DNA from 4 places in the Sideroxydans sp. CL21 genome. Region 3 is predicted to be linked to each of the others. Evidence: predicted binding sites of a transcription regulator. Region 3 holds the regulator's gene; each other region holds the start of a gene.
What was found. The regulator sigma-54, encoded in region 3, starts transcription at its own class of promoters, with help from an activator protein. The targets are predictions, from matches to a motif close to TGGCACNNTTCCTGCT.

Region 1: the regulator sigma-54 is predicted to act here: its motif matches at 3,143-3,158, upstream of nifB (nitrogenase cofactor biosynthesis protein NifB).
Region 2: the regulator sigma-54 is predicted to act here: its motif matches at 4,440-4,455, upstream of QOY30_RS12715 (TOBE domain-containing protein).
Region 4: the regulator sigma-54 is predicted to act here: its motif matches at 2,226-2,241, upstream of QOY30_RS10665 (ANTAR domain-containing response regulator).

Annotation. Positions count from the first base shown of each region.
Region 1 covers NZ_LR699166.1:2,770,332-2,776,228, reverse strand. Annotated here, with positions in the region: gene QOY30_RS13010 (FprA family A-type flavoprotein) at 1-658, opposite strand, end outside; gene QOY30_RS13005 (ArsC/Spx/MgsR family protein) at 655-1,170, opposite strand; gene QOY30_RS13000 (4Fe-4S dicluster domain-containing protein) at 1,183-1,437, opposite strand; gene nifB (nitrogenase cofactor biosynthesis protein NifB) at 1,550-3,109, opposite strand; gene QOY30_RS12990 (dinitrogenase iron-molybdenum cofactor biosynthesis protein) at 3,470-4,201, shown strand; gene QOY30_RS12985 (hypothetical protein) at 4,205-4,468, shown strand; gene QOY30_RS12980 ((Fe-S)-binding protein) at 4,465-5,826, shown strand; gene QOY30_RS12975 (ribonuclease HepT family protein) at 5,820-5,897, shown strand, end outside.
Region 2 covers NZ_LR699166.1:2,717,638-2,723,534, reverse strand. Annotated here, with positions in the region: gene QOY30_RS12730 (di-heme oxidoreductase family protein) at 1-862, opposite strand, end outside; gene QOY30_RS12725 (ABC transporter substrate-binding protein) at 859-2,136, opposite strand; gene QOY30_RS12720 (TonB-dependent receptor plug domain-containing protein) at 2,147-4,159, opposite strand; gene QOY30_RS12715 (TOBE domain-containing protein) at 4,495-5,304, shown strand; gene modA (molybdate ABC transporter substrate-binding protein) at 5,315-5,897, shown strand, end outside.
Region 3 covers NZ_LR699166.1:437,554-443,450, forward strand. Annotated here, with positions in the region: gene QOY30_RS02175 (PTS sugar transporter subunit IIA) at 1-280, opposite strand, end outside; gene hpf (ribosome hibernation-promoting factor, HPF/YfiA family) at 337-660, opposite strand; gene QOY30_RS02185 (RNA polymerase factor sigma-54) at 677-2,116, opposite strand; gene lptB (LPS export ABC transporter ATP-binding protein) at 2,154-2,876, opposite strand; gene lptA (lipopolysaccharide transport periplasmic protein LptA) at 2,873-3,472, opposite strand; gene lptC (LPS export ABC transporter periplasmic protein LptC) at 3,453-4,040, opposite strand; gene QOY30_RS02205 (KdsC family phosphatase) at 4,040-4,561, opposite strand; gene QOY30_RS02210 (KpsF/GutQ family sugar-phosphate isomerase) at 4,558-5,544, opposite strand; gene QOY30_RS02215 (monovalent cation:proton antiporter family protein) at 5,609-5,897, shown strand, end outside.
Region 4 covers NZ_LR699166.1:2,290,503-2,296,399, forward strand. Annotated here, with positions in the region: gene QOY30_RS10660 (CmpA/NrtA family ABC transporter substrate-binding protein) at 32-1,306, opposite strand; gene QOY30_RS10665 (ANTAR domain-containing response regulator) at 1,622-2,197, opposite strand; gene QOY30_RS10670 (putative quinol monooxygenase) at 2,450-2,743, shown strand; gene QOY30_RS10675 (DUF4156 domain-containing protein) at 2,908-3,246, opposite strand; gene QOY30_RS10680 (alpha/beta hydrolase family protein) at 3,306-4,262, opposite strand; gene tfpB (type IV pilus assembly ATPase TfpB) at 4,504-5,897, shown strand, end outside.

The sequences.
Region 1 (5,897 bases), 2.3 Mb from region 3:
GCGGCAGCGGTTCCAGCAACTCCAGCGCCTCCAGTACATGTTCGCGGAACGGACGCATGATATGTGCGTAGTAATACTCGAACGAGAAGCGGAAATCACCGACCTGGTCATTGAACAGGCGAGAGTCGCAGAAGTGACAGCCGAACACATCACCGCTGAAGAGGATATTCTGTTCTTCTATTAGCGTGCATTGCGTATCCGGCCAGTGCAGGAAGGGTGTGCTGAAGAAACGCAGAGTACGCCCTCCCAGTTGGACTGTGTCGCCAGTCTTGACGATGTTGAATTGCAGGTCGGTGCTTTTGATCAGCGCCTTCAGCATCAGTTGTGCTTTGGCCGAGATATACAGCTTGGCTTGCGGTGCGCGCCGCATCAGTTCCGGCAAGGCGCCGCTGTGATCGGGCTCCAGATGGTTCAGCACGATGGTGCTGATCTCGTCGTAGTTTGCGACTTGTTCCAGCCGCGCAAAGAATTCCGCAGCGTGCGATTCCTTGACGGTATCGATCACCGCGACGCCGTTTGTCCCGCGCACGCAGTACGAGTTGTAAGTCGTGCCGTTGGCCGTCTTGAGGATGATGTCGAATTCGCGCAAGCCGGGATCAAGCGCACCTATCCAATGCGTGCCGGGCGCGATCTCGACAGCATCCGGCACGCGTATCATGTTGCGGATTCCGGTGACGGGCTGGGTTTTGCATGATCGTCGTCGTGATCCTCGCGTAGCGAGTTTTTGTCCCCCTCGCCCGCTTGCGGGAGAGGGCAGGGGTGAGGGGAATGGGCATGCCCATTCGAACAAGTTTCGATATTACCTTTTGGTTTTGCGTCGTTCAGGCCGATCCACGTGTTCACCATATCGTCATCGAAGCCGACCCGGAATTCCCCGTCCACTTGCATCAACGGACGCCGAATCAACAGCGGTTCGGCGATCATCATGTCGAGAGCCGTCTGTGCATCCAGCACGGCAGGATCGACTTCGCCGGATTTGACGCGCGGCGCACTGGGATTGAACCACTGGACCACCGGCAATGCACCGAAGAACGGACGCAGGCGCACTGCACTCCATTTCTCGGTGAGCAGGTTCTTCGCCAGCACGGTATGACCCGATGCGGCCAACCACACCTTTTGCTTGGTGTTGTTGCCGCAACCGGGTTTTTCGTAGAAGACGACGGTGGCCATGACCGAGTTTTCTCAGGCCGCCAGTTTTTGCAGCGGGATGCCGGTAAGCGAGCCGGGCGGGTTCATCGGCTCGCCGTCCTCGTTGAGGATCGCGCCTTCGATCGGACAGATGGTGGCGCACTGCGGGTCCTCGAAATCGCCCGCACATTCGGTGCACTTGTCAGGGTCGATCAGGAAAGTCGGCTTTGCTTCGTAGATCGCCTTGCTCGGGCACAGCGGTTCGCATGCCCAACAGTTGACGCAGGATTCGATGATTTCGAGTGCCATGATGCGCTCCTTGTTCAATATGCTTCACTGATCGAGTGTTCCCTCGTCCCAACCCTTCTCCCGGTGGGAGAGGGAATGAGGATGAGGGACACTTTTGGTACGGATGCCAACCTCAAGCCACCTTCTGTGCTTCCAATTTCGGCTCCAGCTTGCCCGCCACGCGCATCTCTTCGTACACCTTGAGTACAGCTTCCTCTATGGCTTCCATTGCATGCTCGCCGTTGGGCTGGATACCTGCTGCTTCCAGCGGCCCCCAGGGTTCGTAGCCGACCTTGCTGCACAGTACGGCTTCGCAACCGGCCAGCACCTTGAGTGTCTTGTCCAGCGCGCTCTCGCCGTCGCCGCAGGTATCACCGCCTTCGCAGTAAGGCGTGGTCTTGCGGTGGCCGATGAAACGCACTCCTTCCGACGACGCTTCGTAGATCAGGAATTCGCTGGCATGGCCGAAGTGCTCGTTGATCACGCCGCCGCCCTTGGTGGCGACCGCCATCAACACCGGACGCGTGACTTCTTTCTTCTGGACGCCCTGGATGCTGACCAGCTGTACCTTGGTTTCCTTGGCCAGTCGTTTGCTTTCCAGTTCTTCGTTGATGGCGGCATGCACCTCGGCGCGCATCTTCATCGCTTCCGGATAGTTGATGTCCATTTCTTCGATCTTGTCCATGGTGAACTCGGAGCCTCTATCCTCGCCCAGCAGCCCGACTGCATCGGCACGGCACTGACGACAGTGGCGCATCATGTTCATGTCGCCGGAACAGGCATCCTGCAACGCCTGCAGCTCGTCATGGGTCGGTCCGCGCTGGCCGGTCAGGCCGTAGTAGGTGCCATGCTCGGCTTCGGAGATCAGCGGCATCACGTTGTGCAGGAAAGCGCCCTTGGCTTTGACGATCTTCGAGACTTCGGCCAGATGTTGATCGTTCACGCCGGGAATCATCACCGAATTCACTTTGACCAGGATGCCCTTGGCCACCAGCATTTCCAGTCCCTTCTGTTGCTGCTCGATGAGGATGGCTGCACCCTCGCGTCCCTTGATGCGCTTGTTCTTCCAGAAGATCCACGGATAGATCTGCGCGCCCACATCAGGATCGACGCAGTTGATGGTGATGGTCACGTGGTCAATGTTGTACTGCGACAACTGCTCGACCTGCTCGGGCAGCGACAGGCCGTTGGTCGAAACACACAGCTTGATGTCCGGTGCCTGCTCGGACAGCATGCGGAAAGTTTCAAATGTGCGCTCGGGGTTGGCCAAAGGATCACCGGGGCCGGCAATGCCCAGCACCGTCATTTGTGGAATGGTTGCGGCGACAGCCAAGACTTTCTTTACTGCCTGTACCGGATGGTGCAATTCGGAAACAACACCCGGACGCGACTCGTTGGCACAGTCGTACTTGCGGTTGCAGTAATTGCACTGGATGTTGCAAGCAGGCGCGACCGCCACATGCATGCGAGCAAAGTAGTGATGCGCTTCTTCGGAATAGCAGGGATGGTTGAACACCTTCTGGCGGATATGCTCCGGCAGATGGCCCATCTGGTCGTCGGTTGAGCCGCACGATCCGGCGGAACAGCCGCTGGATTTGGAAGTTGCGCGCAGCGCCTCGTTTGCTCCCTCGCCCTCTGGGAGAGGGTTGGGGTGAGGGACGCTTGCAGTATTGTTGATAACAGGTAGTTGCACGATGTGTCCTCCGGTAAGGTCTGGCTGGATATGAGCAAACAGCGTGCCCGATCGGATAGTTCCTCTAATATATTGTTTTATAAGGCTCACATCTGGATGTTGCGCTCCACTGTTGTAAACGGCACATGACAGTTGCCCGGGCTTGTGGCGAAGGCGACAAAATGCCGAATCGGGCTTCGCGGGGATGGGTGGTAGAGCAAATTTGTGGGGCGTTTTAGCGCGTCCATACCTGACTGTACGAATCAAGTTTCCTTTCTGATCAGCATGTTGAGCAACACACGGATTTTATGTGTGCAAGCGCTGGCACTGTACTTGCACTCTGTAAATGCAACGCCACTGGTGATTCAAGGAGACGATGCAATGCAACAGACAGAACTGATTACCCGGGAAGCCGCTCTGCGTGTGGCATTGGCGGCACGCTCGTTACCCAATACCACCTTGCCGCAGTTGATCGATGTGCTGCAGGAAAAGCTGGGCGAAAAATTGGACACCGAAATTTTGCGCACCTTTACTGTCACCGACCTGAAGACCGGTCTGGGTAGCCTGGACGGCGAAGAAGACGGCGAGGACATCGGCATCGGCCTGGAAGCGATGAAACTCGCGGTGCGCATCTTGTGGGGCGATGCGGAAGCGGACGAAGAACTGCCCGATGTGCTGCCCTACAACGATGGCGACTTGCCCGACTCCGTGCGGGTGGCGATTGCATCCGATATCGGCATGACCCTGAGCGGACACTTCGGCTCATGCCTGCGCTTCCTGGTGTACCAGGTATCCGCGACCGACAGCCGCCTGATCGGTATCCGCTCTGCGCTGGAAGCGGATTTCGCCGAGGACAAGAATGCGTTCCGCGCGCAAATCATTGGCGATTGCCATGTGGTGTACATCGTTTCTGTCGGCGGACCCGCTGCCGCCAAGATCATTCGCGCCAATATCTATCCGATCAAACGTCCGGAAGGCGGCACTGCGGAAGAAGTGATTGCCCAGTTTCAGCAGGCGATGTCGAATTCGCCGCCGCCCTGGATGCTCAAGATATTGGGTGTCAATGCAGAACAGCGGCTGAAGAATTACGCGGCCACGGAAGTGCAGGAGTGACGTATGGGCAAGCCTGAACCGAATCCCTATCAGACGGCGAGCAATCTCATCGCCAACGCCATCGGCACAGCCAAAGTATTTGGCGAGAACCGGCGCATCACCAACCTGGTCGCCAGCAGCATCGGACGCTTGATTCTGGAGATGGATGACAGCGATGAGGGAGACGAGTTGCTGGCTCATGCGCTGAGTTGTATCAGTGTACAGGACGCCGAACATGTCCCGACCCTGTATTCGGCGCTGAATGCGCTGTCAGCCTTGATCGAATGAAACATCATCTTGACTGGTCTTCTTATGAGACAGCGGGGCAGGGTGATGCCTATGCGGGCATTCCCGCGACAGGCGGCAATTTCGCCAAAGCAGTGGCAGTGTGCATCAGCGACAAACTCTGCCAGCGCACGCCCAAGGGCGTGATGTGCCCCAGCTTCCGAGCTACCGGCAATGCCACGCATTCGCCGGGCGGCAGGGTGGTGGTGCTCAAAGCCGCGCTGAACGGCGAGTTTGGCGACAATGCCTTTGCTGATCCGCGGCTGGCTGCCGCGATGGAACTCTGCGTAGGTTGTAAAGGTTGCAAACGCGAGTGCGCCAATCAGGTGGATATGGCCGCCATCAAGATCGAGTATCAGGCCCAGAGCAATGAGCTGAGAGGGGTGTCGCATCGGGATTGGCTGGTGGCGGGTTTGCCGCGCTGGTTGCGTTATCGCCGGACGTTGCGCAGTCTGATCCGTTGGCGCAATCGCTTCTTGTGGCTGGCACAGCTGGGAGAATTCTTCTTTGGTATTGCTGCCAGGCGCCAATTGCCGGAACCCGCAGTTGCAGGCTATAGCGCGCCATCCATAAGCAGTGCCCCCGAAGCAGGCGACCGGGATGTCATCTTGTTTGTCGATACGTTTGCGTTGCATTTCGAGCCTGAGATTGCTGAAGCTGCGCACGAAGTCCTCACTGCTGCAGGTTATCGCGTCATTACCCTGCAAGCGCTACCGGACGATCAGGAAGCAAACCGTGCCTTGTGTTGCGGCCGTACTTATCTTTCATTGGGGCAGGTTGAAAAAGCACGGCATGAAGCGCGCCGACTGCAGGCGGCATTGCGTCCTGCATTGGCTGCAGGCACGCCCATTGTTGGATTGGAACCGTCGTGCATACTGTCCTTGCGCGACGATCACCTGAAGCTTGGCTTGGGTGAAGAAGCGGTGGCGCTGTCGAAGCAGGTCTATCTGTTCGAGGAGTTCATCGCGCGGGAACACGACCGCAAACGCTTTACGCTCGAACTCAAAGCGCTGCCGCACCGCAAGACTTTGGTACATGGGCATTGCCACCAGAAAGCGGTCGGCGCGATGAAATCCCTGCGCAAAGTTTTGCGCCTGATCCCTGAATTCGAGTTCGAATTCATCGAGGCGAGTTGTTGCGGCATGGCGGGCAGCTTCGGGCTGGAGTCGGAGCACGCCGACATTTCAATGAAAATGGCAGAACTGGATTTGCTGCCTGCGCTACGCGCTGCGCCCGACGCCACCATCCTCGCCAACGGATTTTCCTGTCGCCACCAGATACGCGAAGGCGTGGATCGCCGGCCTGTTCACGTTGCATTGTTGCTGCGCGACGCCATCAACACAAAGGGACACACATGCTGACCGGAACCCTGCTTGGACTGATGGAAAAGATCGCGCTGGACATCATGATCCTGACCGATGAGATCAACGAG
Region 2 (5,897 bases), 2.3 Mb from region 3:
TTCCGGCAGAGGGTGAGTGCCGGCAAGCTTCCTGTTTTGCGGTGCAGTTCTCGTCCGGGAACAGTGGCGAGGTGATGCCCATGTCGCCGACGTACGCGCCGGCGATCTGCTGGCGCAAACTCGGTACATTGGCTTTCCAGCCGAAACGGCCCAGCACGGTTTTTTGCTGTTCTACATCCCAGACGCGGTTGACCTTGCCCTTGATGCCTTGAGGCTTGGGCGCATCGGCCAGGGCAACGATGTCCGCTTCCGGCACCGCCTGCAGCAGGCCGAGTCCGTAGAGCGGCGGGGCGACGCGCGGCGAGGTCAGCATGTCGGGCGGGAAATCGCCGTATGCCAGATCGACGAAGGTGATCTCGGGTGTGCGCAGCATCACTTGTTCGCCGCCCTTGAGCTGGACTGCGCGTTCGGTATACCGCACTTCGGCTCTGCCTTCGCCTGGCACACCGGGAACGCCGTTCTCGTTCAGTTGCCCGCCGTATGCTGGATCAGGTTTCGGGCCGCCGTGTTCGTCCGCGCCGGGGATGCTCAGGCGCACCAGCATGGTCCGCATCGGTTCCTGCGGCGTGGAAGGTGCAAACCCGCGGCCGTTTCCGGCGTGGCAGGCGATGCAGGAGAAGCGGTTGTACAAAGGCCCGAGTCCGGCGATCTCGCGATTCTCGCTGGGAGGGATCACCCAGACTTGCCGCACCAGGCTGCGTCCCTTGAAGAATTCGGCACGGTCCGCTTCGGGCACTGAGGGTATCGGCTGGGCATAAGCTTCGCGCGTGGCGTCATCCGTGGTGACGTCGGATTCGTCGGCCACCGCAGGGCGCGCCAATGCCAGCAAACAAAACACCAAGACGGCATTCCATCGATTCATGGCCGGGCTCCCGATATCGATAGCGCGATCTGCGTGGCTTGTGCGTAATGTTCTGCAATTTCCGCATCCCACTCTTGCTCAAGTGTTTCGCTATGGCTGTCGTGCTTGATGAATGTCTGCTGAAGTACTGCGTCGTTTGACTGTGCCGCCGTCAGCGGCAGCCAGCTGGCTTTTTGCTTTGCTTCCTGCAAGCGAGGATCGCCGGGGGATTTTTGTTCTGCCTGATGGATTGCAGTCCACATCGCTTTCAATTCAGTGTGGTGATGCGTGATCAATGCATCGAACAGCGCTCCGACCAGTTCCTGTCGCTTCAGGCCGGTAGCGAGGTCATAGTCGTAGGAAGCGCGCTGCGCAGCAGCAAACGGATCGAAATAGCCATCCGGCTTGGCGGCATAAACCGCCGGCCGCACGGGCAATTTGCGGATGTCGGGATGGAACAGCAGTTTTTGCCCCTGTTCGGACAGCACAAAACTGACAAATGCGCGTGCACCTTCAGGATTTGCCGCGTCGCGAAAGATCGCCACATGCGCCGGGGAGTAGCCGACTTTTTCAGGATAGGTGAAGCGCAGGGGCTTGCCGTTGGCGATCGCCGAGACGGCGAAGAAATCCATGGTCATGCCCACGGCGATGCGCCCGCTGCCCACGTCGTCTGAAATGAACGTGGCTCCTGCATCGGCAAGGCTGGCATTGGCGGCCACCTGCTCCAGCACGCTCCAGCCTTGCTCCCAGCCGTAGCCTTGCAGCAGCGTATCCACCAGCATGGGGGCATAGCCGACTTTGGACGGGATCGGCAAAACGACATGGCCGCTGTAAGCCGGTGCAGCCAGCGACTTCCAGTCGGTCGGCACCGGCAATCCCAGCCGCTGCAACTCGGCGGGGTGGTAGGCCATGCCGTAACCGGCCGTTTCGCTGGCGACGTAATAGCCATCGGGATCCGATATCTGGAAACCGCCGATCTTTTTCGGGAGGCCACCCAAATCGATATCCAGTTTGCGGAATGCACCTTCCTTGGCCAGCACCGCGAAATTGCGCTGGGCCGGCGTCCAGTACACGTCCACGGCACTGTGCGGCTGGTGCAAGTACGTCATCGCATCGCGCGATTGCCGCCACAGGATCTCCAGACGGTATTGCGGATACGCTTGTTCGAATGCCGCCTCGAATTGCGTGATGACTTCCTGCGGGTAGCTGGACAGTACGACCACCTTTTCAGTTGCGCTGGCGAGTTGCGACATCAGCAGCAGGCAGGCGGTCAGGATCCATTTGATTTGCGTCATGGCTATGCTCCTAGAATTTGAAGGTGGCGTTGGCGAAGTAATTGCGGCCTTCCATCGGGTAGCCCTCGACCAGCATGTAGTTCTTGTCCAGCAGGTTGTTGACGCCGAATTCGGCAGACCATGCCTGGTTGAATTGGTACATGCCCTTGAGATTGGCGATGCCGAAACCGCCGGCAAGCCTTTTGCCGTCGGAGGAACTGTAGCGCGACGAGTCCGCTTCCACGCTGCCGAGTATGCTCAACGGCGCGCTGGCCTGCCACTTGGTATAGGCAAACAGCTTGCGGTTCGGCACATCGGTAAGAATGATGTTCGGGTTGCTCACGTTGGTGCGAATGAGCAGGGTGTAGTTGGCACCGATCTCCACGGTCTCAGTCAGCGTGTTGGTGACTCCGAGTTCCGTGCCCTTGGTGCGCACATTGCCGGCGTTCTGCATCTGCGTGCAGACCGTGGCGGTAGCGCCGCACAGCGTGACAGGCGTGATCGCCACGGCCTGGATCATGTTCTGCACGTCGTAGTAGAACACCGCCGCATCGAACCTCGTTTTTGGAGCGACCAGGCCGGAGGCGCCGAGTTCATAGTTGGTTGAGGTCTCAGTCTGTAATGCGGCATTCGGTATCGCCGTACCAAGGCGGTAGGAGTATCTGTCCTTGATGGTCGGGAAGCGGCTCTTGCGCGAAACGGTGGCGTGAATTTCGTCGGTGGCGGAGGCCTGGTAGAACAGTCCGAGCTGGGGGTTCCAGGCGGACGTATTGTCTTTCTGGAAATCGACGATCTGGCCGGCCAGGTAGTTTTGCGCCTGAATGGTGTTTCGCGCATCACGGCTCACCCCGGCTACCAGGTCAAGTTTGCTGGCAAGGTGCTGGGTATCTTCCACACCGAACGAAGTAGTCTGATCCTTGAAGTGCTGGATCGGATTGCCGAGGTTATGTTCGCGATGGATGTCTTCCTTTAAATGGGCGGCCATTTTTAGTGTGTTGCTTTCCATCGGCTTGGTGCCGAACTCCGCACTGAGCCCGTCGCTGTAATCGTCATACCAGCTCTGGTAGAACGGGAACGCACTGAGTGTAGTGTAGGTACCGTTGCTGAAGTTCTGGATCGAGTTCTGGAACTTGTCGTAATAGGCCCGCACCTTGAGATAGGAGTTATCGCCGATGCCGGTACGGGAGATCAGGTACAGGCTTTCCTTGTTCCAGTAAGGCCACTGCCAGAATTTCGCGCTGTTGGTGGTCGGTGTGTCGGTGCCTGCATAGACTGGATCTCCTTTTTGCCCTTGCTGGTTGATGTAGTTGACCGTGTATTCATCACCAGCTCGCGGCGTCCAGCCGAATTTCAGATTGATCTTTTTGTCGCGGTTATAGGAGTTGTCGCGGTTGCCGCCATTTTCATACTTGGTCGGCTGGAAATCACCGGAGAGCTGATACTGGTTTTTGTCCAGAAACGATGTGCCGACCTGCCAGTACCAGGTGCCGTGATTTCCACCGGCGTTGGCGTCGGTATGGAATCCGTTGTAACCCAGTCCCTTGTTCAGGTACAAACCGGCAGTGACGTCGCCTTCAAGTTCCTTGCCCGGTTTGCGGCTGACCAGATTGATCGCGCCGCCCAGTGCATTGGGACCGTACAGCACGGAACTGAACCCTTTGGATACTTCTATCGCGGCCAGATCGAACGTGTTGAAACGGCCCAGATCGACATAGCCATCGTAGGACACATATACCGGGATGCCATCCACAAACACCGGTACCTGGCGCAGATCGAAACCGCGTATCGTCGCCATTTGCTCGTTGCGCGGGCCGCCGTCGGTCATCGTCACGCCCGGTAGCAGATTGAGCGCCTTACCGACTGTTTCGCGATTGAATGTGCGCATCTCTTCCTGATCGATGGTTGTTGTTGTACTCGACGCGGCGTCAGAACTGGGTGCAGATACCAGTACCTCGCCTAGGCTAAATGTCTCCGCTGATGCAGAATGGGCGCAGGCAAGCATGCAAGCCAGCCATAGCGGTCTTAGTGTCCAATTGGTTTTCATTTCGGGCCCCTTTGTATTAAGTGATTTGGTTATGTAAATTAGTACATAACGTAAACGCATCCCAGCAAGTGGCGTGCCAGCAAGGCAGAAATCGCCGGACTCGTTGTTTCGTTAATATTGCGTTAAGGGTGGGGGTATTTTGATGGGCTGCAGGTTTGTAACGAACTCACCAATTTGTACAGAAAGCTACAAGGCAGGGCGTTTCAAGGTTGTGCATGCACCTGACGGGACTGGCCGGAATCAGCTATAGACATGGGATGAGTATGGGTGTTGCCTGTTGTGGCATCGCTTTTGCTCCCCGTTAGGTGGCACAAGGTATAACGTGTGAGGACAACATGGCTCAATCGATTGCAGAAAAGAAAACCGGAAGCGGAGTCGTTTCCAAACTGAAGATCGCCAAGGGCCGACGCTGGGACCACCTGGAATTGCTGGAGCGTATCGACGCGACAGGTTCCATCACGGCGGCGGCAGGCGCCATGGGCATGAGTTACAAGGCCGCCTGGGAAGCGGTGGAAGCGATCAACAATCTTTCCGAGCAGCCGCTGGTGGAACGCAAGACCGGCGGTTCGAAGGGCGGAGGAACGACGCTCACCAACTATGGCCGCCGGGTGGCGGGAGCGTACAGGCGCCTGGAGCAGGAGCGCGAGCAGGTGCTCAAAAAACTGGCGGAAGTGATGGACGACTTTGATCAGTATTACCACTTGATAAGGAGATTCGACATGAAGACGAGTGCACGCAATCAGTTTCTGGGAAAAATAAAAAGCATCAAGCTTGGAGCAGTCAACTCTGAAGTCGTGATGGACATCGGCGGCGGCGATTCGATTGCTGCAGTGATCACCAACGAGAGTGTGGAACATCTCGGATTGAAAGTCGGCACGGAGGCCTATGCGATGATCAAGGCGCCCTGGGTGATCGTGACCACTTCGGAAGGATTCAAGACCAGCGCGCGCAACGAGTTGCACGGTACGGTGGTGCGCTGCCAGGAAGGTGCGGTGAACGGCGAGGTCATCATAGAACTGGCAGGAGGCAAGACCGTCGCGGCCATCATCACCAACGACAGCATCAAGTCCCTGGGGCTCAAGGACGGCGTAAAGGCTTGTGCACTGATCAAGGCTTCGCACGTTATCCTTGCAGTCAATGCTTAAGGGGCAAGGAATGGTATCGAATAAATCTGGCTGGCTGGTTGCGCTTGGGTTGTTGTTGGCTATGGTGGTCCGGCCGGTAGTAGCAGGCGAAGTCAATGCCGCCGTGGCGGCCAATTTTGCGGTGCCGATGCAGCAGATCGTCGAACTGTTCCAGAAAGAGAGCGGGCATACGGTGAAGGTGAGCCTAGGTTCCAGCGGCAAATTCTATTCGCAGATCAAGCAGGGCGCGCCGTTCGATGTGTTCCTGTCCGCGGACGAGAAGAATCCCAGGCTGCTGGAAGAGGAAGGGCTGACCGTTCCCAACTCGCGTTTCGTCTATGCCTTTGGCAAGCTGGTGCTGTGGAGCGCGCAGCCGGGTTATGTCGATGACAAGGGAGCCGTGCTGGGCAAGGGCAGTTACAAAAAGCTGGCTTACGCCGACCCCAAGCTGGCCCCCTACGGTTTCGCCGCGAAAGAAACGCTGGAAACACTCGGGTTGTGGGATGCCGTGCAGGGCAAACTCGTGACGGGCGAAAGCATCGCGCAGACCTACCAGTTCGCAGCGACGGGGAATGCCGAGCTGGCCTTCATTGCGCTGTCGCAGATCACCAGGG
Region 3 (5,897 bases):
CGTCCGGTGCGTCGAAAGGGATGGGGTTCTGCATTTTGACGAAGGCAGCTGCAGCTTCGCGCAGACCTTTCACCCTGCCATGCGGGATGGCTACTCCTTGCCCCAATCCGGTGGAACCTAGTTTTTCGCGAGCGAACAGGCTGTCGAACACCTGGCTGCGTCCGATATGGAGCGTGTTTTCGAACAATAAGCCGACACGTTCGAATACGCGTTTTTTGCTGGTGGACTCGTTGTCCAGCAGGACACATTCAGGGGTTAGAATTTTGCTGATCAGGCTCATACTATTTCACCATAACAAGAAAACGGGGCAACCACTTCTGGTTGCCCCGCATCGCTTCAGTCTGCTGCGCTTTGCTTGCCGGTTTCGTCATGGCGACGCGCGGTGTACTTTTCCTTGTGTTTCAACACCTGGCGGTCCAGCGAATCGACCAGTGCGTCTATGGCCACATACAGGTTGCTGTCCTCGGTTTCGGCGAAGATGGCTTTGCCGGAAACATGGACGTTGGCTTCGGCTTTCTGCACCAGCTTGTCCACAGACAGGATCACGTTGATGTCGATCACGTTGTCGAAATGGCGTTTGACCTTGTCCAGTTTGCTGAGCACATGTTCGCGGATGGCCGGCGTGATTTCGAGGTGACGTCCTGTGAGGTTGAGGTTCATGGCCTGCTCCTTTTGGTTAGAGTGATTTACGAAGATTTACCGGAAGGATGTTCATCCCCTCGCGGTATTTTGCCACGGTACGGCGGGCGACTAGAATGCCCTGCTGTGCCAGGATTTCTGACATGCGACTGTCGGTGAGCGGGTGTTTCCCGTCTTCCTCGCTGACCAATTGCTTGATCAGTGCACGGATGGCGGTGGATGAGCACGCACCGCCCGCTTCGGTGGCAAGGCCGCTGCCGAAGAAGTATTTGAATTCGTAGATGCCGCGCGGGGTGAGCATGAACTTCTGTGTAGTCACGCGCGAAATGGTGGATTCATGCAGTTCGAGTTGTTCGGCGATCTCGCGCAGCACCAGCGGGCGCATGGCGATGTCACCGTGCTCGAAGAACTGGCGCTGCCTTTCGACGATGGCCTGCGATACGCGCAAAATAGTTTCGAAACGTTGCTGCAGGTTTTTGATGAACCAGCGCGCTTCCTGCAGTTGCCCGGCCATTTCCTGCGCGTTCTTCTCGTTGCGCTGTTGCAGGATGTTGGCATACACCTGATTGATGCGCAGGCGCGGCATGGCTTCCGGATTCAAACGTGCGCGCCAGATGCCGCCGTGGCGTTCCACCAGTACGTCCGGCACCACATAGTCCGCAGCACGATGCTCGAAGGCCGAACCGGGTTTGGGTTGCAGATGCACGATCAGATCCTGTGCGCAGCGCAAGGCGTCATCGTCGCAGCGCAGGGCCTTTTTCAATTTGCTGAAATCCCGCGCGGCCAGCAAGTCCAGATGATCGCTGACAATGGCCAATGCCAGATCGCGGCCCGGTATATCTTCCGGCATGGCACGCAGTTGCAATGCCAGGCATTCGCTCAGGTTGCGTGCGCCGATACCGGGTGCATCCAGATATTGCAACTGCACCAGAGCCGTTTCCAGATCGTCCAGCGAAATGTCCAGTTCGGGCGGCAGCAGTTCGAAAATTTCTTCCAACGGTTGCGACAGGTAGGCATTTTCGTCCAGCGCGTCGATGAGTAGTCCGATGATCTTCTTGTCGCGCGGATCCATCTGGCTCATGTTCAATTCCCAGAGCAAGTGCTCACGCATGCTGGGTTTCTCGGCGGCGACTTCGGAATAGCCGTCGTCCTCGTCGTCAGGGCCGGACGAGGATGACGATGAAGAGAACGTAGGTTCGGGCCATTCGTTGCCGTCGTCTTTGCGTGATTCAGCTTCGGCAGGGGCGCTGCTCGTTTCGGTACTGCCGGAAGGGGCGGGGATGTCGGAGCTGCTGTTGCCGCTATAGGTCTGGTTGGTACTGTCGTCCTCGCGCTCAAGGAAGGGATTCTCGTCCAGCAGGCGCGCAGTCTCCTGATTGATCTCCAGCGTCGAAAGTTGCAGCAGCTTGATGGCCTGCTGCAACTGGGGCGTGAGCATCAGTTGTTGGGATTGCCTGAGTTGGAGAGAGTGTTTCATCGTGGCTATTCGGTGAGTGGCGGTTTTATCCTGATCTTTACAGCTTGAAGTGTTCGCCCAAATACACCTTCCTCACGCCCTCATTATAGATGATTTCGTCGGGATTGCCCTCCGCCATTACCGAACCGGCGTTGATAATGTAAGCGCGGTCGCAGATACCCAGCGTCTCGCGCACGTTATGGTCCGTAATGAGTACGCCGATACCGCGTTCCTTGAGGAAACGGATGATCTTCTGGATGTCGATCACGGCGATGGGATCGACCCCGGCGAAAGGTTCGTCGAGCAGGATGAAGCGCGGGTCGGTTGCCAGCGAACGGGCGATTTCCACCCGCCGCCGTTCGCCGCCGGACAGGCTGATGGCCGGATTGTCGCGGATATGGGTAATGTGCAGATCGTTCAGCAACGCTTCCAGCCGCAGGTCCATCTCGGCATCGGCATAACCCTGCAACTCCAGCACGGCCCGGATGTTTTCGGTCACGGTCAGGCGGCGGAAAATGGAGGCTTCCTGCGGCAGATAGGCCAGACCGAGGCGCGCGCGACGATGGATGGGGAGGTGCGTGATTTCCTGGTCGTCGATGAATATCTCGCCGCCGTCCGCAGCGACCAGGCCGACGATCATGTAGAAGCTGGTGGTCTTGCCCGCACCGTTTGGTCCCAGCAACCCGACCACTTCGCCGCTTTTTACGGACAGCGATACATCATGCACTACAGTGCGGGCGCGATAGCGCTTGTTCAGCGAGACGGTTCTGAGTTCACTCATGGTTTTTCGTTGGTCAATGTCGGGCTGGATTCGATGGTGAGCGGCGCATTCTTGGGCGCGGGTTTGTCGGGGCTCTCTTCGGCTTTTGGCTGGATCACCGCATGCACGCGGCCCTTGTTCGGGTCGTTGGCATGAGCGGGATCGCCAAACACCTTGAACACCTCGGTACGGGTACTGTACTCGATGTGGTCTCCCTGCACATCGTCCAGTTCGCGCTTGACGCGGGCGTGCACGTAGAAATCGACAACCTCGGCACGGGTATCGTACACGATTCGTTCACCGTAACCTTCCATGTACTGATCCGTGCCTTCCTGTTTCTGGCGGAAATTGGCGAGGTGTCCGGTGGCGGTGCAATGCTTGAAGCCCAGTTTGTCCTGCGTCACGACGACTTTTTCCGCCCGGATGCGGATCGTTCCCTGGGTGAGTTCGACTTCGCCCTCGAACACGCTGACTTGCTTGACGTCATCGACGACGACGCGATCCGACTCCAGATGGATGGGTTTGTCGCGATCCGCATCTTCGGCGTGCAGCAGGCCGCTCCAGATCAGGAGCAGCAGGCCGCACAGCGCGGCGGCGTTAGTGCGGGATTGGCTCATGGGTGGCTCTGACGTGCGACAGCAGCTTGACCGTGCCCGCTTTGTTATCGAGTTGCATGCCGACAGCATTGATGACGTTGTACTTGTCGCTCATCACCACAGCCCGGTCGGTCTCGGCAAAGTCGCGGTCGGGGATGGCATGCAGGTAATCGGTGGTGAAGTCCTGTTCGAGGGAGTCGGCCGTGGCAGGGCGCACGATGTGCACCTCATCGTAGAGGTACACTTCGTCGCCTTTGCTGGTAAGCATCCCGGTTAGAGACGTGGTGAGCGTCGGCGGACGACCGGGGGATAGACTCGTGAGGTGCGGCATCTGCAAGTGTGTGGTGTCGTCGTCCGGGTAATGCCACAGTTTTTCTGCTTTCAGGATGAAGCGGGGCTGGCCCAGGATGTTCAGCGAGGTTGCAGTGAAGTTGTCGACATAGTAGTCGACATCGTGGCGCTGCTGGCTCTCCGCTTGCGGCAACGGCTGCACCTGCAAATTGAGCCAATAGGTTGCCGCCAGCATCAGCAGCAAAGGCAGCAAGGGCAGCCATGAGCGGGCTTTTTCGAAGACGCGGGTAGCGAACATCACTTCAGGTAGGGCGCGAGTTGCGCGTCTAATGTGCCTTGCGCGCCAAGGATCATTTCGCACACTTCCCGCACCGCGCCATGCCCTGCTTCGCGCAGGCTGACGTAATGTGCATGGTCGCGCACCACTTGCGGCGCTGCGGGTACGCTCAGGGCCAATCCGACCCGGCGCATCACCGGCAAATCGACCACGTCGTCGCCCATGAAGGCGGCGGCTTCCGGCGCCAGTTTCAATTCCGCCAGCAGCGATTGCATTACCGCGAGCTTGTCTTCCACGCCCTGATACAAACGCGCAATCCCGAGATTCTTTGCGCGCTGCTCCACGCAACGCGATGTGCGGCCGGTGATGATGGCCAGTTCCACCCCGGATGCCTTGAGCATTTTCAAGCCATGCCCGTCGAGCGAATTGAAGCGTTTGAACTCTTCACCGGAATCCGAAAGGTACAGCCCGCCGTCGGTCAGCACGCCGTCCACATCGAAGGCGACCAAGCGCAGTGGTTTGATTCTTTCGGCGAGCGTCATATGACCTTGGCTTTCAGCAGGTCGTGCATGTTCAGTGCACCGACCAGTCTCTTGTGGTCGTCCACGACCGGCAACTGGCTGATGTTGTATTTCTCCATCATCTGCACTGCGTCGACCGCCAGCGCGTCGGGGCCAATGCAGCGCGGGTTTTTCGACATGACGGTGTTGACCGGCGTGGTGCTGAAGTCCACTTTCTTTTCCAGCGTGCGGCGCAGGTCGCCATCGGTATAGATGCCGAGCAGATGTTTTGTGTCGTCCACGATGGCGGTCATGCCCAGCCCTTTGCGCGAAATCTCCAGCACCGCATCGGCCAGCGTCGCATTGTTCGGAACGGACGGGATACTGGCGTTGGTATGCATGACGTCGCTCACATGGGTAAGCAGGCGGCGCCCCAGGCTGCCGCCGGGATGTGAACGCGCGAAATCTTCTTCGCCGAAACCTTTGGCATCGAGCAAGGCTACGGCCAGCGCATCGCCCAGCGCGAGTGCGGCCGTGGTGCTGGCCGTGGGAGCGAGGCCCATGGGGCAGGCCTCCTGTGCCACGGAACCGTCGAGATGCGCATCCGCCGCCAGCGCCAGGCTGGATTGGGGATTGCCGGTCAGGCTGATGAGGTGCGCCCCCTGGCGCTTGACGGCGGGAACGATGGTGAGCAGCTCATCGCTTTCGCCGGAATAGGAAATCGCGATGAACACATCCTGTGCCGTCACCATGCCGAGATCGCCGTGGCTGGCTTCGCCCGGGTGCACGAAATAAGCGGGCGTGCCGGTGCTGGACATGGTTGCCGCGATCTTGCGCGCGATGTGGCCGGACTTTCCCATGCCGCTGATGATGACTCTTCCCTTGCACGCGAGGATGAGATTCAGCGCCTTCAAAAAGTTGTTGTCGATACGCTGCGTGAGCGCCCGCACAGCGTCGGCTTCGATGATTAAAACTTGACGCGCAAGGTCGAGCGCATGCGGTGCGGCGGAGAATGGTTTGTTCATGCGCAGGATTATAACAGTGCCGTTTGGAGGCGGCGTTTTTTTGAAAATGTGGCATCATCGGATCATGAACAGTTCGCTCCATCTCATCCTCATCTTGCTGGCCGTCGCTGTCGGCGTGGTGGTGTTGTGCCGCATTTTGAAGCTGCCCGCGATGCTCGGTTATCTGCTGGTCGGTATTCTGATCGGGCCGCATGCCCTGGGCTGGATACCCGACGCGCCCGAGACGCGACATCTGGCCGAGTTCGGCGTGGTGTTCCTGATGTTCAGCATAGGCTTGGAGTTCAGCCTGGCGCGTTTGCGTGCCATGCAACGCCTGGTGTTCGGCCTGGGTACGGCGCAGGTTGCGGCAACCA
Region 4 (5,897 bases), 1.9 Mb from region 3:
AGGATTTCAGCTGAGATTTGCGCGGGACCGCTCATCCCGCCCTCACCTTGAAGCTGGCTGCATATTTCCCGGGGTCTTTGCCATCCCATACTGTTCCATCTATCAGCTTTGAAGTACGCAGGACATCCCCGGGGACCGGCACTTTGACTTGCGCCGCGGCCTGCATATACAGCCCGATCTTGTTGATCTGTTTGGCGACCGCCAGATAATCCGGATCTTCCTTGAGCAGGCCCCAGCGCCTGTGCTGCGTGAGGAACCACATGCCATCGGACAGATAGGGGAAGTTGACCGCACCTTCGTTATGGAATTTCATGTAATTCGGGTCGTCCCATTTCTTGCCGAGACCGTCCTCGTAGTGACCTTCCATACGTTGATTGATAATATCGACCGGGCAGTTGATATAGGACTTGTCGGCGATGATCTCCGCGACTGTCCGGCGGTTGGCCATGACATCTATGTACCTGGAGGCCTCCAGCACGGCCATGATCAAAGCCCGCGCGGTGTTTGGATATTGATGGGCAAACTCCGCGGTGGTGCCCAGGACTTTTTCCGGATGGTCTTTCCAGATATCCTGGCTCGTCGCCACCGAAAATCCGATCTTGTCGGCGATGGCGCGGTTATTCCAGGGTTCGCCGACACAGAATCCATCCATGTTGCCGACCCGCATGTTGGCCACCATTTGCGGCGGCGGCACGACGATATTCTTTACATCCCTGAACGGGTCGATGCCGTAATTGGCCAGCCAGTAGTAAAGCCACATGGCGTGTGTCCCAGTCGGAAAGGTCTGCGCAAAGGTATAGTCGCGCTTATCCGTACCGATGAGCATCTTCAGCGATTCCCCCGTGGTCACGCCTTTGTCTCGCAGCCTGTTGGAAAGCGTGATGCCCTGGCCGTTGTTGTTGATGCTCATCAACACCGCCATGTCCTTCTTGAGTCCGCCTATGCCAAGGTGCACGCCGTACACCAGTCCGTACAGCACTTGGGCGGCGTGCAGTTCGCCGCTGACCAGCTTGTCGCGCACCGCCGCCCACGACGCCTCTTTGGAAAGAGCGATCTTGATGCCGTATTTCTCGTCGAATTTCATCACCGAGGCGATCACCACCGACGCACAATCGGTGAGCGGAATAAAACCGATTTTGACTTCATTCAATTCGGGCGCATCCGAGCCGGCAATCCATGCGGATGACCGCGTTCCCATCGGCTCCTCGCCCGTGACTCCCGCTGCATCTGAATCCGCTCCCGATTCTTTCGCCAATTCCTGCCGGCCTGTCTTTTCGGGAACATGCACATTCGATGCAACTGTCATGTCATTTCCGCCAATTACCTTCTTTGTCCAGTCCATCACCCACCTCTATATTTGAATCCATGGCCCGAAAACGATAAAGGCATCCAACTTTGCCACCCGTAGCGGGACGCCTTTGCCCTTGATCGCCGATTCTCCGAACCACCGTCGACTTCTTGATATCCCACTCCTCGCAACTGTCATGCCAACCGTCAAGCGTGCGAACGTTTTTGATTGATCCACAGGATGGTATGTATCGAAGTTCCGCACGATATTCCATCAGGGCACGTAGCAATCGGTTCTAATACACAGATCTAGCAAAGATCAGGAACAGAATTTTCAAGCACTCAGTTCCTTGGCGAAAATGATCGCCTCGGCGATTTCCGCCATGCGCTTACCCTTGCTCATCGCCATGTTGCGCATCCGCTTGTAGGCCTCGGGCTCGCTGTAACCGTAATCGGCCATCAGGATCCCCTTGGCCCGGTCCACCAGCTTGCGCTCGGTCAGCTGGCTTTTCGCTTCCTTCAGCTCATCCCGCAAGCGCTTGTGTTCCAGAAAGCGGGCAGCGGCCACATGTATGATGCTGCTCAGATCTTCGCTCTGTATCGTATGCGCCACATAGGCGCTGACACCGGCGCGCATCGCTTCCTGGATACTCTGCTGGTCGTTCCTGGCACTCAACACGACCACCGGCTTTTCCAGCGTGGTGGACATCAGGCTGATCTGCTCAAGCGTGTCCCTCCCGGGCGCATTGGCATCCACGATGATCACATCCGCTGCGGCGGCTTGTATCGCGCTCTCGTCCACTTGCTCCCAGGCCAGAATCCCGACGACGGCGAATTCAGCCAGCTCAAGACTGGCCTTCAACCACGCCGCCCGATCCCTGACATCGTCTATGATTAGGATTCGTTTCAACTTGATCTCCCTATTTGCGATAAAAGGCAGCAATAAGCGAGCCAAGATGTGAGTACATGGTTTTAAAGGAGTTCACCGGAAATCGCCATTCCTCGTGCACTGGCAATGTGCACCACGCAATGTATTGGTGCGGCCAACAAGACAGGATCGCATGAACATAAAGAACAAAACCGGCTATCAGGAATCCTTGGCCATTGGCTCTATCGAGCACAATAGCTGTTGAATTGTCTGAATCAGAGAAAGGAATACGTCATGGCATTCGTGGTCGCGGCAACCTGGAAGGCAAAGCCTGGGGAAGAGGAGAGAATTCGCGAAGTCATCAGACTGGTGACGCCGCTGTCACGGAACGAGCCGGGGAACTTGTTCTATCAAGCCCAGGTTTCATCCCGGGATCCCGCGAAGTTCTTCCTGTACGAACAGTACACCGATGCACAGGCGTACGAAGATCATAAGGCCACCGAGTATTTCCGGACTCATGTACTCGGCTACGCCATTCACTACCTGGAGTCCCGCGAGGTCGAGACTTACGAAACGATCGAAGGCTGAAAACGTATCCATCTTGTTACGATGGAGCATAGCCTGAAGACAAACTGGCAAGACTGCTCATGAACAGTCATTGGAACAAACCCGCGCTCTGGTGCCTGAGCAAAAAACAGGTGGAGCAGCCCCGATTTCAACCGGGGCTGCTCTACCCCGCTTTCACGATCCGATCAGGGCCTGCATTTGTACATATCGAAAGTGCGCTTGCCGAATTCCTGCGACTCACCCTTCACGACCGTATCGGCACCCGCATCGACCGCATTGTTGCGTGCCATCTGCAGGAGGTTGGCTTCCACGTCGTCAGCACTGCGAGTGATAAATCCGACCTTGGCAAGAACGCTGACGGTGATCTTGCCTTTGGATTGGCATGCAGCGATCTGGTTGGCATCTGCTACCGAGACTCGTTCCGTCCCTTTTTTTACTTCGATAAAGCTGCTGGCGCATCCACTCAATCCGGCAACCAGCGGAACGATGGCGGCGGTTAATAGCATTCCTTTTGTAAATCGCATGATGCCTCCTGGTTTGTTTGGCAAGCTGTATCGTTTATTCAGTGTACTTTATATCCACATCATCTGCCATCTGCGGGCACTTGGGTACTGGAATGAATTGCAGGAGTAATTATCGATGAAACTGCACTTTCGGGAATGTTCCCGGAAATCAGCCAGTCCAAAGATTGTTGCCACAACGTTGTCTTGAAACGATCGTGGAAGAACGCAAAATGCCCGATACTTTCTTCGCCGATGGATTCGGGTGAGATGCGCACATGCACGCGTCGGCTGCTCGTGAAATAGGCAAGCAGGCGATCAAGCGCGGCCGGTGTACCAAAGGGATCGTCAGTCATTCCAATGGCAAGTATGTCCCCGGTCATTCCCGAAAAATGGGCAAGCGCATCGGGGGCAGATTCGGTCATTTTCAGATAGGACTCTTCAAGTCTGGCCGGCCGGAACGCCCATTCGTATGCCGCCGCCGCGGGAAGGTCTTCGTGCCAGCCCAGTGCCTTTGCCGGGAAATAGCCGAACAGCGTTGTCAGAACAGGCATCAATATGTGCCAACGCAGCCACATGGACAGTCTTTTGCCTCGTTCATAGTCCCGCCAATACGCATACTGTGCACCCACGGTAACGCAGCGCTCGACGCAGGTATTGTTTTTTGCCAGTCCCACCAACAAGCCGCCGATGCTATGTGCCACCACATGGACAGGTGTATCGATGTGGTTGTTGCGGGCCCATTGCAGCGCAGCATCGCAATCCAGCCGCCCCCAGTCCAGCTTCGAAATATTCTTGAATTCGCGCAAGCTTCCTCTGCGCGATTTCCCTATCCCACGATAATCGAAAGTCAGTACCGACATCCCGTTAGTGGCCAAGAATTGTGCATATCTGTGATAGTAGGATGCCTTGACTGCGGTTGCAGGATTAATAACGACGATAGCCCTGATTGGCAAGGTCGTATGCGTCCAATGATGGGCTGCAAGTTTGTAGCCATCAGTCGCGATCAGCGTGACAGGGGTAACTTGCACATTCTGCATGGCATTCCGGGGACTATTCAATTATTGCGTTCACTGATAATGACATATCCGACTTTCCATTGATGCTTCTGATCTTTCACGGCGTACCGATCCAAAAGCTATCATGAGTAAAGGCCTGGTCGCAATTCATACCCCGGCGAGCATCTATAGTTCGTTCGGTGGCAAGGCGTTCCGCCTATATTCCAAGTTGATTGAAGCCCCCGCCCGATAACGGTATAGTCCGCAAAACCTCAATCAAGGCATGAATATGGCTGCGCAAGATGTTCCGGAACATAAACTGAAACTGGCCGAAGTGCTGGATATGATGATTGTCGACGGCATGGTTGGAAAAGCCGAAGCTGAAACCCTCATCGCCGAACGCCGCCTCCATCGGCAAGACGTGCATCCGCTGGCAGTCATTTCGGATAAGCACTGGAAATCGCAAAAATCACCGCACCGTATCCTGACACTCGATGCCCTGACCGAATGGTTGGCAAAACATGTTGGCATGGAATACTTCCACATCGACCCGCTGAAGATCGACTTCTCCGACCTGACCGACCTGATGTCGATCGATTATGCGAACCGCTTCGCCATCATGCCGCTCCGTATCGAAGGCGGCGACCTGATCGTGGCAACTGCCGAGCCGTACCTGCGCGACTGGGAGAGTACTCTCAAACACACCTCGCGCAAGAATATCCGCCGCGTCATTTCTTCGCCCGCGGACATCAATCGCTACCTGGTCGAATTCTATAATCTTGCCCGTTCGGTGAAGAGCGCAACCAGGGCCACACCCAATGCGTCCAGCCCTGCCTCGTTCGAACAACTGGTTGAGCTCGGCAAGACCAACAAACAGTTCGATGCCAACGATCAGCACATCGTCCACATCGTGGACTGGTTGTGGCAATACGCATTCGATCAGCGCGCATCGGATATCCATATCGAACCGCGCCGCGATGTCGGCATCGTGCGCTTCCGCATTGATGGAGTTCTGCATCAAGTGCATCAACTCCCGATGTCCGTAGTCACCGCGATGACCAGCCGCATCAAACTGCTGGGACGCATGGACTTGATGGAGAAACGGCGGCCACAGGATGGGCGAGTCAAGACGCGAACCGAGGACGGACAGGAGATAGAGCTTCGGCTCTCCACCCTGCCCACCGCATTCGGCGAGAAGCTGGTGATGCGTATCTTCGACCCGGAAGTGCTGCTGCGCGATTTCTCCGAACTCGGCTTTTCCGACGACGACCGTGCGCGCTGGCAATACATGACCTCGCAACCCAACGGCATCATCCTCGTCACCGGTCCCACCGGCTCGGGCAAGACCACCACGCTGTATTCCACGCTCAAGCATCTGGCGACTCCCGAGGTGAACGTGTGCACACTGGAAGACCCCATCGAAATGGTTGAGCCCGCGTTCAACCAGATGCAGATACAGACGGGACTTGACCTGACTTTTGCCGAAGGCGTGCGCGCGCTGATGCGGCAGGATCCGGATATCATCATGGTGGGCGAGATACGCGATCTGGAGACCGCCGAGATGGCGATCCAGGCTGCGCTGACCGGCCACCTGGTGCTCTCCACTTTGCACACCAACGACGCGCCGTCCGCCATCACCCGCCTGCTCGATCTTGGCGTGCCGTACTACCTGATCAA